One region of the Janthinobacterium sp. GW821-FHT03C10 genome, then DNA from elsewhere that is predicted to be linked to it. Evidence: predicted binding sites of a transcription regulator. Region 1 holds the regulator's gene; the other holds the start of a gene.
What was found. Region 1 encodes LexA, which represses DNA repair genes until DNA is damaged. Its sites were predicted from a motif close to ACTGTATNNNNATACAGT; they were not measured.
Positions count from the first base shown of each region.

Region 2: a site for LexA is predicted at 1,386-1,403, ahead of AC07VH_RS17455 (putative DNA modification/repair radical SAM protein). Genes of this name have one in related genera too.

Region 1 covers NZ_JBWKUN010000007.1:14,773-22,696, forward strand. The annotation lists gene AC07VH_RS22105 (replicative DNA helicase) at 1-218, opposite strand, end outside; gene rplI (50S ribosomal protein L9) at 354-809, opposite strand; gene rpsR (30S ribosomal protein S18) at 837-1,127, opposite strand; gene priB (primosomal replication protein N) at 1,153-1,452, opposite strand; gene rpsF (30S ribosomal protein S6) at 1,473-1,859, opposite strand; gene lexA (transcriptional repressor LexA) at 2,135-2,770, shown strand; gene AC07VH_RS22135 (cystathionine gamma-synthase family protein) at 2,836-4,077, opposite strand; gene purF (amidophosphoribosyltransferase) at 4,121-5,644, opposite strand; gene AC07VH_RS22145 (CvpA family protein) at 5,684-6,172, opposite strand; gene AC07VH_RS22150 (SPOR domain-containing protein) at 6,193-7,197, opposite strand; gene folC (bifunctional tetrahydrofolate synthase/dihydrofolate synthase) at 7,222-7,924, opposite strand, start outside.
Region 2 covers NZ_JBWKUN010000005.1:81,117-89,040, forward strand. The annotation lists gene AC07VH_RS17450 (DUF8616 domain-containing protein) at 1-1,204, opposite strand, end outside; gene AC07VH_RS17455 (putative DNA modification/repair radical SAM protein) at 1,419-2,651, shown strand; gene AC07VH_RS17460 (UdgX family uracil-DNA binding protein) at 2,648-4,111, shown strand; gene AC07VH_RS17465 (bile acid:sodium symporter family protein) at 4,063-5,076, opposite strand; gene AC07VH_RS17470 (BON domain-containing protein) at 5,277-5,639, opposite strand; gene AC07VH_RS17475 (sigma 54-interacting transcriptional regulator) at 5,917-7,284, opposite strand; gene AC07VH_RS17480 (hypothetical protein) at 7,281-7,823, opposite strand; gene AC07VH_RS17485 (HAMP domain-containing sensor histidine kinase) at 7,820-7,924, opposite strand, start outside.

The DNA of each region.
Region 1 (7,924 bases):
ATGACATCGGCTGGCTTGGAAGCGTTAACCATCTTGACGATTTGCTCGAAGATGATGCGATGGTCATAGCGATAGAAATCCTCCGCATGCATGAAGTCGGCGATGCGGTCATAGGCGGCATTGTCGCGCAGCAGACCACCGATGACGGATTGTTCTGCTTCGATCGAATGCGGCGGAATACGGAGGGAATCCAGTTGCGGATCAGAGGGGGCGTTCATGGCGCGAATTATACCCGCTTCGGCGTGCCGGCAAAAATAAAGGGCTGAAAATGAGCGAAAAAAAGGCCACAAAAAAGCCGGGCGAACCCGGCTTTTCATAGTGCGGCAGCGCTTGCGGGCCAGGCCCGCAGACGATTACGCGTTCGCGTCTGGAACGACAGCGATCACCACTTCCACGACCACGTCGGTGTGCAGAGCAACCGAAACGTTGTGCTCGCCAACGATCTTCAGCGGGCCGGTAGGCATGCGGATTTGTGCTTTTTCAACAGCAAAACCTTGCTTGGTCAGCGCTTCAGCGATGTCGAAGTTGGTGACGGAACCGAACAGACGGCCATCGACGCCAGCTTTTTGAGCAACTTGAACGGTCAGGCCGCTCAGTTTTTCGCCCTGGGCTTGCGATGCGGCCAGTTTGGCGGCAGCAGCTTTTTCCAGTTCGGCGCGCTTGACTTCGAATTCAGCCACAGCGGTTGCCGTAGCACGACGTGCCAGGCGTTGCGGGATCAGGAAGTTACGTGCGTAACCGTCTTTGACTTTGACGACTTCGCCGAGGTTACCGACGTTTACAACTTTTTCTAACAGAATGATTTGCATAGTTCTTCTCCAGGAATATCTGACCGATTAAGCGTGGTGCAGATCGGTGTATGGCAGCAGCGCGAGGAAGCGAGCGCGCTTGATTGCGGTGTCGACTTGGCGCTGGTAGTGCGCTTTGGTACCGGTCAGGCGTGCTGGCATGATCTTGCCGTTTTCCTGGACGAAGTCTTTCAGCGTGTCGACGTCTTTGTAGTCGACTTGCTCAACGTGAGCTGCCGTGAAGCGGCAGAACTTCTTACGTTTGAACAAAGGGTTTTGCTGTTTGCGTTTTTCTTTAAGCTTGAGCTTATTTTTGTCGAACTTTTTACCGAATGCCATGTCAGGCTCCTGTATCTAAAATGCGCTAGTCGGGAATGACTGCACTAAAATCAATGATGTGAAACACCAAACTCTTGCTGTTGCGGCTCTTCCTGGCCAGGAAACCCGTGAACTGATACACCCCGCCCAAGCTTGCCTGACTGAACCGGCCTGAAATTTCGCCAGCGGCTAGCGCGGCAACATCAAACTCGGTCAAACGGGCAATCCCTGCTTCCATCTGCTGCGAACTGTGTTGCAATACTGCATTCACAATCGGCAGCCCTGCCGGGGTATAGCGCAATATTTCGCGCTCGGCAATGATGGCGGTGACTTGTAGCTGGTTCAGCGCACGATCCTGGTCAAAAATTAAGCGGCTGCGGCTGGAGCGGCTGCTGGTGCTTCGGTGCGGTGGCTTTTGGCCGCGTCTTCGCGTTGTACCGATTTCATCATCGGCGAAGGAGCTGTTTCAGCTTTCTTCATTTTAACGGTCAGGTGACGCAACACGGCATCATTGAATTTGAATGCTGTTTCCAACTCGACCAGGGTCTCGTTGTCGCATTCGATGTTCAGGCAGATGTAGTGTGCTTTAGGCAGCTTTTGGATCGAGTAAGCCATTTGGCGGCGGCCCCAATCTTCCACGCGGTGAACCGAACCGCCGCGGGTGGTTACGCTGGCTTTGTAGCGTTCGATCATCGCGGGCACTTGCTCGCTTTGGTCCGGATGGACGATAAAGACTATTTCATAATGACGCATGCAAACTCCTTCAGGTCGGATTGATAATCGCCCACCCCGGCGTCAAGACGGGTGTGGGAAGGTCAGCCGAAGATTATAACCGCCTTTTGCAAACGTTTCAATCATTGCTTGCGCCAGCGCCCGAAAAGACCGCGCGCGAACGCGCTTTCCGCCCATGGACAAGTATTTCTTGCGAAATTCGCCGAAAACACGCAAATCCCCTTGCATAGTGGGCGATACTGTACAAAAATACAGTCTGTTCATATAGACAGCATTTCAGTATGCACCCACCGCTCATGATCAAGCTGACAGCACGACAAGAACAAATCCTGAACCTGATCAAGGACGCGATTGAAAACACGGGCTTTCCTCCCACCCGTGCCGAAATCGCCAATGAACTGGGTTTCAAATCGGCCAACGCGGCCGAAGAGCATTTGCAGGCCCTGGCCCGCAAGGGCGCCATCGAGATTTCGCCCGGCACCTCGCGCGGCATCCGCCTGATCGGCGCGGCGGCTGAAGCCCTGCCATCGAAAGTGCCGGCAGCGCTGCTGATGTCGCTGCCCCTGATCGGCCGCGTGGCGGCAGGCTCGCCCATCCTGGCACAGGAAAACCTGGAAGCGAGCTACAACGTGGACCCGGCCCTGTTTTCGGCCAAGCCCGACTTCCTGCTGAAGGTGCGCGGCTGGTCCATGCGCGACGCCGGCATCATGGATGGCGATTTACTGGCCGTCAAGAAGGTCGACAGCGCCAAGAACGGCCAGATCGTCGTCGCCCGCATCGGCGACGAAGTCACCGTCAAGCGCTACAAGAAGACGGGTTCCGTGATCGAACTGTTCCCGGAAAATCCCGACTTCAAGGTCATCACCGTATCGCCGGAAGATGAATTCGCCCTGGAAGGGCTGGCCGTCGGACTCATGCGCAGCTGGCATTAAACGACTGCACGAAAAAAGGGCCGCAACAGCATGACTGTTGCGGCCCTTTTCATTTATCCGGCGACTTATACATCGAGTGCCTGGCGGAAATCCTCGAGCAGATCCACCTCGTCCTCGATGCCGACGGAGACGCGGATCAGCGATTCGGCGATACCCATGCTGGCACGCCGCTCGGCACCCATCTCATAGAAGATCGTGTGGGCGACGGGAATGACCAGGGTGCGCGTGTCGCCGAGGTTGCTCGCGGGAATGGCCAAATTCAAACGATTGAGGAAATCGAAGCAGTCGATGCCATCCTTGAGTTCAAAGCTGAACAGGGAGCCATAGCTGCGGAACAGGTCGCTCGCCAGCGCATGCTGCGGGTGCGACGCCAGACCCGGGTAATGCACGGCCGCCACGCGCGGATCGGCGGCCAGCATGGTGGCCAGGGCCAGGGCGTTCGAGCAGGTGCGGTCCATGCGCAAGGCCATGGTTTCCGCGCCGACGGCGATATGGTGCGCCGCTTCCGGCCCCAGCGAGGCGCCGAAGTCGCGCAAGGCCTTGGCGCGGATTTGCGCGATACCCCATTGCGCCGGCGCCGCCTTCTTGTAGTTCTCAAAGATGTTCGGATACTGCGTCCAGTCGAACACGCCCGTGTCCGTCAAGCTGCCGCCCAGCGCATTGCCGTGGCCGCCGATGGATTTCGTCAAGGCATTGACCACCAGGCCCGCGCCCACGGCTTTCGGGCGGAACAGATACGGCGTCGTCATGGTGTTGTCGACGATGTACAAGATGCCCTTCTCGCGGCACAACTCGCCGATCTTTGCCAGGTCGGCGATCTGCGTGCGCGGATTGGCGATGGTTTCCACGAACACGATGCGCGTGGCCGGCGTGATGGCGGCCGCCACGTTGGCCACCTCGGTGGCGTCGACGAACGATACATCGATGCCCTGCCCCGTCACCGTTTGCCACAGGCTGTTGGTGTTGCCAAACAAAAAGGCCGACGACACCACATGGTCGCCCGCGCGCAGCAGCGACTGCACCACGGCGCCGATGGCGCCCATGCCGGTGGCGAAGCACAGGGTGGCCACGCCATCTTCCATCTGGTTGACCTTGTCTTCCAGCGCGGACACGGTCGGGTTGCCCTGGCGGCCATAGCGGAAGCCCGGCTCCTTGCCCTGGAACACGGAAGCGAGCTGGCGCGCATCGCCATAGCCGAACGCGACGGAAGTGTGCACGGGCTTGTGCAGGGAGCCGTGCTCGATGCCCTTGCGGCGGTCGTTATGCAGGATGGTGGTGGTAAAGCCGTAGTTTTTTTTATCGTTCATGATCGCGGAGCAAAAAAAGCCCGGCGCTAGCCGGGCAAGATAATTACGCTTCTGTCGTGGCCAGGTTCAGGTTCAGCTGGGAACGCGGCGTATCTTCGGGCGCCGCCGCCTTCGGATGGTGGCGCGCATATTCCAGGCGGTCCAGGTATTCCTGCGACACGTCGCCCGTCACGTAGACGCCGTCGAAACACGAAGCCTCGAAGTTGACCAGGGCCGGGTTGACGTCGGCGATCGCCTGCTTCAGGGCGCCGATATCCTGGTAGACCAGGTAATCGGCCGTGATTTCGCGGCACACTTCTTCCGTCGTGCGGCCGTAGGCGATCAGCTCGTCGCGCGTCGGCATGTCGATGCCGTACACGTTCGGGTAGATGACCGGCGGCGCGGCCGAGGCGAAGATGACTTTCGTCGCGCCCGCTTCACGCGCCATCTGCACGATTTCACGGCTGGTGGTGCCGCGCACGATGGAATCGTCGACCAGCAACACGACTTTATCCTTGAACTCGGACGGGATCGCGTTGAGCTTCTGGCGCACGGATTTCTTGCGCGCCGCCTGGCCCGGCATGATGAAGGTACGGCCGATGTAGCGGTTCTTGATGAAACCTTCGCGGTACTCGATGTTCAGCGCCATGGCCAGTTGGATGGCGGCCGGACGCGAGGAATCGGGAATCGGCATGACCACGTCGATATGCACGCCGGGCAGTTCGGTGCGGATCTTCTCGGCCAGGTATTCGCCCATTTTCAGGCGCGTGGCGTATACGGAGGCGCCGTCGATGACGGAATCGGGACGGGCCAGGTAGACGAACTCGAACACGCATGGGTTCAGGCTGGCGTTGTCGGCGCACTGGGCGCTATGCAATTGCTTGTCGGCGTCGATAAAGACGGCTTCGCCGGGACCGATGTCGCGCACGAAGCGGAAGCCCATGCCTTCCAGGGCCACGGATTCGGAAGCGATCAGGTATTCGGGTCCCTGCTCCGTTTCATTGATGCCCAGGCACAGCGGGCGGATGCCGTGCGGGTCGCGGAAGGCCAGCAAGCCCACGCCGGCGATTTGCGCGACGGCGGCGTAGCCGCCCTTGACGCGGCGGTTCAGTACGGTAACGGCCTTGAAGATGGCTTCCGGGTCCAGGTTCAGGCCCGTCGTCGCTTCCTGGATTTCATGCGCCAGCACGTTGAGCAGCACTTCCGAATCGGAATCGGTATTGATGTGGCGGCGGTCGTTCTTGAACATTTCCAGCTTCAACTGTTCCCAGTTGGTCAGGTTGCCGTTGTGCGCCAGGGTGATGCCGAACGGCGCATTCACATAGAACGGCTGCGCTTCCTCTTCGCTCGACGAACCGGCCGTCGGATAGCGGCAATGACCGATGCCCGAATTGCCTTGCAGCGAACGCATGTTGCGCGTACGGAAGACGTCACGTACGAGGCCGTTGGCCTTGTGCATGGAAAACATACTGCTGTGATTGGTCGCAATCCCTGCCGCATCCTGACCGCGATGTTGCAGGAGCAACAATGCATCATAGAGCAATTGATTGACAGGTTGATGGGAAACGACGCCGACGATGCCACACATGGTGTGCTCCTAAACTGTGCTACTGATTTTAAAAAAAATTCAAAATTTCACATGCTGCGCGTAAGCGGCAGGCAGATAAGGCTTGATGGCGCGCGCGCCCTGCTCCGCGAGCGGGCTGAGCTGCGCGTTTTTCCAGAATGGCTGCTGCGGTATGGACGTCATGCCACACAAGATGACGGCGGTCAGCACGATCACAAGGCCCCGCGCCACGCCGAACAGGCTGCCCAGGGTGCGGTCGGCCAGGCTCAGGCCCGTCACCTTGACGAGGGCGTCGACCGTCATGGACAGCAATCCCATCAAAATGCGCACGCCGATGAACAGCACCACGAAGGCCAGCAACAAACGGATCGCTTCGCCCGGCACGGCTTCCGGCAGGAACTTCGCCAGGGTGGCGCCATAGGCGTTGGCAATGACGAACGCCACGACCCAGCTGACCAACGACAGTATTTCCTTGACCAGGCCGCGCATCATGCTGATCAGCACGGACGTCACCAGCACGAACAGCACCAGGTAATCGAAGATCGTCACGCGCGTTCAGCCTTGCAACATCACGCCGGTACCAGGCTGCCGCCCAGGCCCAGCTTTTGCAGCTTGGCGCGGGTCTTTTCGGCGTCTTCACGGCTGCCAAACGGCCCCACGCGCACGCGGATGCGCTCGCCCGCCGGGCTGGAGACTTTCTGCGTGTACGACTTGATGCCCGCTTCGCGCAGCTTGTCCTGCAATTCATCGACCTTGTCCTGCGTCGCCAGCGCCGCCACCTGCACCACGAACTTGCCGCTGCCGGCGTCGTGGGCCTTGTCTTGCGCTTTTTCTTGTGGCTTGTCTTGCGGCTTGCCTTCCAGGATAGCCAGCGCGCGCGCGGCATCGTCGGCCGATTGCGCCGGCTTGGCAGGCTTCGCTTCGGGCTTGGCTTCCGGTTTTACCTCATGCTTGGGTTCCGGCTTGGACTCGGGCTTGGGCTCGTGTTTCGGCTCCGGCTTGGCTTCGTGCTTCGGCTCGGATTTCGGTTCCGGTTTCGGCTCCACCTTGACAGGTTTCGGTTCGGGCTTGGGCTCGTGTTTCGGTTCCACGTAGGCCGGCTTGACCGGCGCAGGCTGGGCGGCGGCCAGCACGGGGGCCGGCGCCGCTGCCGGCTTGGCCGCGGGCGGCAGCGGCGCGTCGACGATTTCCTCGGACTGGTCCAGGCCATCCGCTGCGGCCCGGGCCGGAACGGCCGGCACGGGCGCCGGCGCAGGCACCGCCTTTTCCTTCGACGGAATGTCGATGGCGATATCGTTGAACGGCGCTTTCGGCTCGGAATCGAGCAGCATCGGCAAGCCGACGGCCACGCCCAGGGCCAGGGCGATGGCCCCGACCAGGCGGCGGCGTGCGCGCTTTTTTTCAGGCAAGACCGGGTCCGGCGCTTCCTTGCCGCCACGGCGCGAACCGCCACCACCGGAGGTGTTGGCGGCGCGCTTGCGGGTCGGCGACTGCGCTTCGCCAGGGACATAAAAGCCGCTGTCTTCGCCAGAGGATTCTTGCTTGTTTTTAAACAGTTTCGAGAACAAGCCCATGCGTGATTTTCAGTCGAGTGCGTTTCAGTGAAGTGAGGATTTTCGGGCCTTCATCACGCCGGCAACGGTGAGGAAAGAACCAAAGACCACAATTCTATCATTCTCACCGGCCCGGCTCATTGCATTTGCAAAAGCTTGTGCCGGATCATCGAAAATAGACACAGTATGCTCGCTGCTGTCGGGCTTATCTTCGAGCATGATCTGCACCTTGGCGGCCAGTTCGGAAGCCGTGGCCGCGCGCGGCGAAGGCAGGCCCGCCAGGCACCAGTGGTCGACGTGCTCGCTCATCGCGGCCAGCACGCCATCGATATCCTTGTCCTGCATGGAGCCGAACACGGCATAGGTGTACGGGTGGAAACCCATATTGCCCAGGTTCTGGTTCAGGGCCGACGCCGCGTGCGGGTTGTGCGCCACGTCGAGGATCACACTGGGGCGGCCAGGCAAGACCTGGAAGCGGCCCGGCAGCTCCACCGTCACGAGGCCCGTGCGCACTTCCTGCGCGCCCACGGGCAGTTTCAGCTTCAGCACTTCCAGCGCGGCCAGCACGGCCGTCGCATTGAGGATCTGGTTGGCGCCGCGCAAGCTCGGGTAGGCCAGCGAATTGCGGCGCTGCTCGCGCCCGCCGTAGTTCCACTGCTGCTTGTCGCCCGAATAGTTGAAATCGCGGCCCATCAGCCACAGGTCGGCGCCGATGGCCTCGGCATGGTCGATCAGCGACTGCGGCGGC
Region 2 (7,924 bases), on a different contig from region 1:
ACGTCGCCGTGCCGGCGCGGGAAACCGATGTCGGCTTCAGCTCGCCACCGATCAGGGCAAACTTGTGGGTGGTCGCTTGTTGACGCACATCGGTCACCGTCGTTTGATTGGCGCCATAGACGAACGTCTCGCGCTCCTCTCCACCCTCGAGGCCGCTCTCGCTGACCCGGCCATCGGCAAAATACGCATAGCGGCTATGGCGCTGCCCATTGATGCTGATACCGGTCAATAAAGCGGGATGTGCCGTCTCGTAGTGATACTCGCGCACCTCCTGGCTGGCGGGCGCAGTGACTTTGGCAAGCATGCCGCTGGCATGGTATTCATAGTTCCAGTCGTTGCCTGCAGGATCACGCACTCGGCTCACCTTGCCATTGCCGCCCCAGGTGAACTGGATCAGCTGGCCGCTGCTGTTGCTGACGCTGGCAAGCTGATTCGGATTGGCGCCGTACTGGAAATTGAGTTGCGCGCCGGCACCTTCCACGATGGAGACGATGGCCCCCACCTTGTTGTAGGTGTAGGTATTGCCGTTGGCCCACAGGACCCATCCCATTCCTGGCGTGTAGACCATTTCTCCCCTGCGTGCCGATTTTCCTGACAGGTATAAGTAAGAACCGGCTTTCGGGTCCAAGGTGGAGGGAAACTCGTTTTCTCCGACAAATTGATAATTGGTCGTGCTGCCGGTGGGATCGGTCACCGTCACAGAACGGGGTATGCATCGCCCCGTTCCCGTATTGCCGCAATTCGGTTCATTCAACCTGGGCACATCCACGTTGGAGAGCCACTGTGGTCCAAATAAAGTACCGACCGCATGCTTGCTGCGATAAGTTCTCTTCAACCCCAGGCCGTACAGACCCAATGACTGGAAATCCACCTCGGGTTTGATCTTCTCGCCGGTGGCAATGACCACCGGGTGCGCCGTCATGGCGCCGCAGCGATTGATATTCGTATTGGCATTCGATGGCGCGGCATCGGTATTGGCGGGGCCTGGCGTGCCGGCACCGCGCGAGGGACGGTTGTAGACGTCGAACATGTCGCCGGGCCAGCGGCAAAATACACCGCTCATGGCAACGCAGTCTTCATACGCCTGCCGCTCGCGCTCGGCGGTGACGGTGATCGTCGGCATGGTGTAGCTTTGCACAAACGGGCTCTGGAAGAAGAGGACGAGGAATACTAAAACGAGTTTTTTCTGGAATAGGCTGAACATGAGAGTGGATCGGAGGTATTTTTTGGCTAAGAGTCTCCAAGAATGAAACTCCAGCTAACATTTACATCCTAGCACTATATTTCATTACTTATATGCAATGTCCTTACGGTGTGAAGGCCATTCCTCCCTGGATCAACAACCCAGCTTCATGCAAGTGATAGCACACGGCATTCCCTGATATACTGTATATAAACACAGTATATCGAGGTGAGCCATGGAATTGACGGACAAGCTGGAAATCCTGGCCGATGCGGCCAAGTACGATGCTTCCTGTGCCAGCAGCGGGGCGCCGAAGCGCGATTCCATCGGCAAGGACGGCTTTGGCGCCACCTCGGGCATGGGGATTTGCCACAGCTACACGCCGGACGGGCGCTGCGTCTCGCTGCTGAAAGTGCTGTTGACGAATTACTGCCTGTACGATTGCCAGTACTGCGTCAACCGCCGTACCTCGAACGTGCCGCGCGCGCGCTTTACGGTGGCCGAAGTGGTGAAACTGACCAGCGACTTTTACCTGCGCAACTACATCGACGGCCTCTTCCTCAGTTCCGGCATCATCCGCTCGGCCGACTACACGATGGAGCAACTGGTGCAGGTAGCGCGCGAGTTGCGCGAGGTACACCAGTTCCGCGGCTACATCCACCTGAAAACCATCCCCGACGCCGACCCGGCCCTGATCGCGCAGGCGGGCCGCTATGCCGACCGGCTCAGCGTCAATATCGAACTGCCGACCCAGGACAGCGTGCAAAAGCTGGCACCGGAAAAGAGCGTGCACACGATCAAGCTGGCCATGGGCGCCATCCGCCGCAAGCTCGATGAAAAGGCGGAAGAACCGCGCTCGCCCCGTTTCGCGCCGGCCGGGCAAAGCACGCAAATGATCGTCGGCGCCGACGCCAGCGACGACCAGCAGATCCTCGCCACGGCCGAAACCTTGTACGGCAGCTATAAACTCAAGCGCGTGTACTACTCGGCCTTCAGCCCCATCCCCGACAGCCCGAAAAGCGTGCCGCTGGCGCCACCGCCGATGCTGCGCGAACACCGGCTGTACCAGGCCGATTTCTTGCTGCGTAGCTATGGTTTCCAGGCCAGCGAATTGCTGCCCGCCAGCGGCGGCAACCTGGCGCTCGATATCGATCCGAAACTGGCGTGGGCGCTGGCGCACCGCGAACATTTTCCGCTGGACTTGAACCGCGCGGCGCAGCACATGATCGCCCGCGTGCCCGGCATCGGCCTGCGCAACGCGCAGCGCATCGTCGATCTGCGCCGGTTGCGGCAAGTGCGCTATGCCGACCTGTCGCGCCTGCGCTGCAGCATGAAAAAGAGTGCCCCCTTCATCATCACGGCCGACTACTTTCCCGCGCGCGACACCATCGCCTCGGAACACCTGCGCCGCGCCATGGCGGACGCCCCGCAGCAATTGAACTTATGGCCGGAGCTGCAGGCCGCATGACTACGTTCGTGCGGCTGGCGCAATCGTTCGACGCGTGGCGCGCGGCTGCACGCGAACTAATCGCGCGCGGCGTGCCGCCTGCCGATGTGGCCTGGCAGTCGCAGCCCGGCGACGGCGACCTGTTTTCCTCCACGCCGGAGGCCACGGATACCGGCGCGCCACCGCTGCGCCTGCCCCGCCAGCTGGTGGAGCTGCTGGAGAGCGCCGCCTGTTTCAGCGCCCCGGATCGCTGGGCCTTTTTGTACCAGGTACTGTGGCGCTGGCAGCTGGGCCAGCACGACGTGGTTTCACCGGCCGACGCGGACGGCGCGCGCCTGCACGCCATGGTCAAGGCCGTGCACCGCGAAGAGCACGACATGCATGCCTACGTGCGCTTCCGCGAGCGGCCGGAAAGTGACGGCGCCCCCCGCTTCGTGGCCTGGTTCGAACCCACGCACGCGGTGCTGCCGCAAGTGGCGCGCCACTTCGCGCGCCGCATGGGATCGACCAGCTGGCTGATCGCCACGCCCGGCGCCAGCATGCTGTGGGATGGCGCCACCTTGCACGCGGGTCCGCCGCTGATGCAGGGAGCGGCCGACATCGACGATGCGGGCGAAGCCCTGTGGCTGACGTATTACCGCAGCATCTTCAATCCGGCCCGCGTGAATGCTGACTTGCTGCACAGCCATATCCCCTCGCGCTTCTGGAAAAACCTGCCCGAAGGCGCCATCGTGCCCGCCATGCTGAGCGGCGCCGCCAACGGCGAGCGCCGCACGGGCCAGACCGCCAGCGTGGGACAGCGCCAGGGTGCCGCCATGATCCCGATCAGCGCAGAACGGGCCCAGCCGGTGCGCGAGATCGCCACGACGCTGGAGCAGTGCCGCCGCTGCCCATTGTGGCAGCACGCCACGCAAGCCGTGCCCGGCACAGGCCCGCACACCGCCCGCATCATGCTCGTCGGGGAACAACCGGGCGACCAGGAAGATCTGGCCGGACTGCCGTTCGTCGGCCCGGCCGGTGCGCTGCTGGATCAGGCCATGCAGGAAGCGGGCATGGCGCGCGACAGCATCTATCTGACCAATGCCGTCAAGCATTTCAAATGGGAACCACGCGGCAAGCGTCGCCTGCACAAAACCCCGGCCCAAGGCGAGATCCTCGCCTGCCGCGGCTGGCTGGAGGAAGAACTACGAAGCGTGCAACCGCAGGTGATCGTGGCGCTGGGCAGCACGGCATTGAAAGCCGTGCTGCAGGATGGCGCGGCCAGCATGACGCCGCTGATCGGCACGCCCATCGAACACGACGGGCGCTGGGTGGTCACCGTGTATCACCCGTCATATGTGCTGCGCGCAGCCGATGCGGCGAGCCGGCGCCAGGCGTACGCGGTGATCGTCAGCGGCTTGCGACAGGCGTTGCAGCTGCTGCTGGACCCGCATCACGGCGCCGCCGCCGGCACTTCCTGCCCCTCGTCGCGCCGCGCATAGCGCTGCGCAATCACGGCGCAAATCATCAATTGAATCTGGTGGAACAGCATCAGCGGCAAAATCACCATGCCCAGCGAGTGCGTGGCAAACAAGACCTTGGCCATCGGTACGCCGCTGGCCAGGCTTTTCTTCGAACCGCAAAAGACGATGGCGATTTCATCTTCCTTGCTAAAGCCCAGGCGGCGGCTGATGAAGGTCATCAGGCCCAGGACCAGGGCCAGCAGCACGATGCTGAACACGCCCAGGGCGACCAAGGTTTCCACCGAGATCGTGTGCCACAGGCCTTCGCTGACGGCTTCGCTGAAGGCCGTGTAGACCACCAGCAAAATGGAACCCTGGTCGACGAATTTCAGCATGGCCTTGTGGCGGTCGACCCAGCGGCCGATCCAGCGGCGCAGGAACTGGCCGGCCAGGAAGGGCAGCAGCAGCTGCATGACGATCGACAATACCGCGTCGACCGACGACTTGCTTTCCGCGCCCTTGGCCACCAGCAAGCCCACCAGGATGGGCGCAAGGAAAATGCCGATGAAATTCGAGGCCGAAGCGCTGCAGATGGCGGCTGGCACATTGCCGCGCGCCATGGCCGTCAAGGCGATCGACGATTGCACGGTCGATGGCAAGGCGCACAGGAACAGGATGCCCACGTACAGCTCGGGCGTGAGGAAGGTCAGCGCCAGCGGACGCAGGGCCAGGCCCAGCAGGGGGAACAAAATAAACGTGCTGGCCAGCACCAGCAAATGCAGGCGCCAGTGCATGACGCCGGCCACCACGGCTTCGCGCGACAGCTTGGCCCCGTGCAGGAAGAACAGGGCGCCGATGGCGACAGTGGTGACATTGCCGAAGACCACGGCCGTCTGGCCCGTGCAGGGCAGGAAGCTGGCCAGCGCCACGGTGACGAGCAGGGCGATGGTGAAGTTGTCGGGTTTCAGATTGCGCAGCAGGGCGGCGGGAAAGAATGAAGACATGCGGTAGCCTGGTAGCGGCCCAGCCTTGCAACACTGCGCCATGGATGACAAAAAGCGCCGGAAACGGCGCCAGTGCTGGCTATTCTAACCCCATTGCCGAGCTATCTGCCTGGAAGCAGGCGTGGCTTGTGGACACAATGGCACAAAAAAATGCCCTGTCCGCAGACAGGGCAACCCGGAGTAAAGTACAGCGCGAGGGCTTAGCCGGCGGCTTTGACTTTCAGCTCGTTCTTGATTTCTTTCACGCCGCTCACGGAAGCGACGATCTGCACGACGCGGTCACCCGCTTCGGCGCTCGGCACGTCGCCCGACAGGACGACCACACCTTGCTGGGTTGCTACCTTGACCGGCAGGGCAGCGGCTTGCGCATCGGCGCTCAGGGCGGCCTTGGCCGAGGAAGTGATGGTTTCATCAGGGACGGCAGCGGCGGCGTTGGCGGCCACGACGGTGTCAGCAGGAGCTTGTGCTTTTGGGGCGGAGTCAGCTGCATGCGAAGCGGTGATCGAGGCGCCCGACAGTACGATAGCGGCAACCAGGGTATTGAACAGTTTCGATGTTTGCATGGTAGTTCCTCTCAATGAAGTTAAAAGCTTCTTACTTGGCTATAGCAATAAACAGCAACACTTTGAAGCGTCACATCTACCCATACAGCAAGCACCGTGCCAGCTTTTAATTTCCCTTCAAAATCAACCACTTATATTCAAAGCCAATTTTTCCAGCGCGTTTCAGGCGAATCCGGCCCGAAAAACCGGGCTTTTTGTCGCCTGACGACGACAGCTTGTGGCAATATCATCAATATTTTTCAGTAAGCCTTTGATTATCCACGCTTTATTTTTGTCGCTAATCAGCGACAGGGTCGCCGTCGGCCCGGAACAGGGCTGGCGTCAGCTCGTATTTCTGCAATAAACGGTAGAACTCCGTGCGGTTGCGGTCGGCCAGGCGGGCCGCGTCGGCCACGTTGCCATCCGTCAGGCGCAGCAATTGGATCAGGTAGTCGCGCTCGAAACGCTGCTTGGCTTCGTTATAGCTGAGCGCTTCCAGCGACGGCACGCGCAAGGCCCGCTGCACCAGGCTCAGGGGCACCAGCGGCGCCGTGGCCAGCGCGCACACTTGCTCGACCACATTGACCAGCTGGCGCACGTTGCCGGGCCATGGCGCCGCCACTAGGGCCGTGAGCGCGTCGGGCGCGAAGCCGTTCAGGGTTTTTTGGTACTTGGCCGCCAGTTTCTGCAAGAAATGGTTCGCCAGCAGGGCGATGTCTTCGCGGCGTTCGGCCAGCGGCGGCAGGGTCAAGGTGACCACGTTGAGGCGGTAATACAGGTCTTCGCGGAATTGCCCTTCCGCCATGGCCACATCGAGGTCGCGGTGCGTGGCCGACAAGAGCCGCACGTCCACCGGGCGCGTCTGGTCGGCGCCCACGGGCCGCACGGCCCGTTCCTGCAGCACGCGCAGCAATTTGACTTGCAGCGGCAGCGGCATGTCGCCGATCTCGTCCAGAAACAGGGTGCCGCCATCGGCCGCCTGAAATAAACCTTCGCGGTTGCCGACGGCGCCCGTAAACGAGCCTTTCACGTGGCCGAACAATTCCGATTCCAGCAGCTGCTCAGGAATGGCGCCGCAATTGACGGCGATGAACGGCGCCTTGGCGCGGCGGCTGGCGTTGTGCAGCGCGCGCGCCAGCAATTCCTTGCCCGTGCCGCTGGGGCCGCGGATCAGGATGCTGGCGTCGGAACCGGCCACCAGCTTGGCTTCGGCCAGCAGCTCGGCCATCTGCGCACTGCGGCTGATCAGTTCGGCGCGCCAGCTTTCGTCGCCGGACGCGGGCGCCGGCATGACGGTGGACAAGTTGATGGCGTACGCCACCTTTTCCATCAAGAGCTTGCCGTCGAACGGCTTCGTCAGGTAGGCAAACGCGCCGCGCGCCGTGGCGTCGACGGCGTCGGGAATGGTGCCGTGCGCCGTCAGCAAAATGACGGGCAGGGCCGCGTGCTGGCGGCGGATTTCATCGAACAGGGCCAGGCCGTCGCGGCCGGGCAATTGCACGTCGGTAATAACCAGGGCCGGCAATTCCACGGCCAGGCGCGCCAGCGCCGCTTCCGCGCTGCCCACGGCCGTCACGCGATAGTTGCCCGCCTTCAAGCGGATGGTCAGCAGGCGCAGCAGGTCGGGGTCGTCGTCGACCAATAGAATGTGGGCGTGCTCGCTCATTTCGCCGCTCCCGCGGCAGGGCGCACGGACAGGCTGCGCTCGATGTTTTTCAGTGCTTCCAGCTTTTCATTGAGCAAGTCGTTGCGGCGCTGGGCGTCGCGCAACTGCGTGTTGAGCTTGTCGATGCTGTCTTCCTGGCGGCGCAGTTCCGCGTACTGGCTGCCGAGCAATTGCGCCAGCGGCGCCAGCAGTTGCGCGTCCTTGCCCGTGGCCGTGGCCAGCGGTTCCAGCAAGGCTTGCGCGCGGGCCAGGTCGCCGGGGCCGCGCACGGTCGCCTGCAGCATGGCGCGGCGGATCGTGTTGTGCGGCGCGTGGTCGGCCTTGGCCAGGTCCAGCTGCGCTTTCGCCAGTTCCGACGGCGTCATCAGGCGCAAGGCGCTTTGATACGCCAGCAGTTCGGCCAGCTGGGGGTCCATCACCACCACCACGCGCGGCGGCGTCTGCACCAGCACGGGCGTCTGGGTGGGGGGCTTGGCGGCGCAAGCGCCCAACAGCAGCGCGCAGGCGGCCATGCCGGCCAGGGAAGTTCTCGTCATCATAAGGGCAGTTCTATCCGAAAATGCGCGCCAGCCTGGCGCGGTAAAAGAGTGACGCTGCCGTCGTGGGCGGCGATATATTCGCGCACGATGGACAGGCCGAT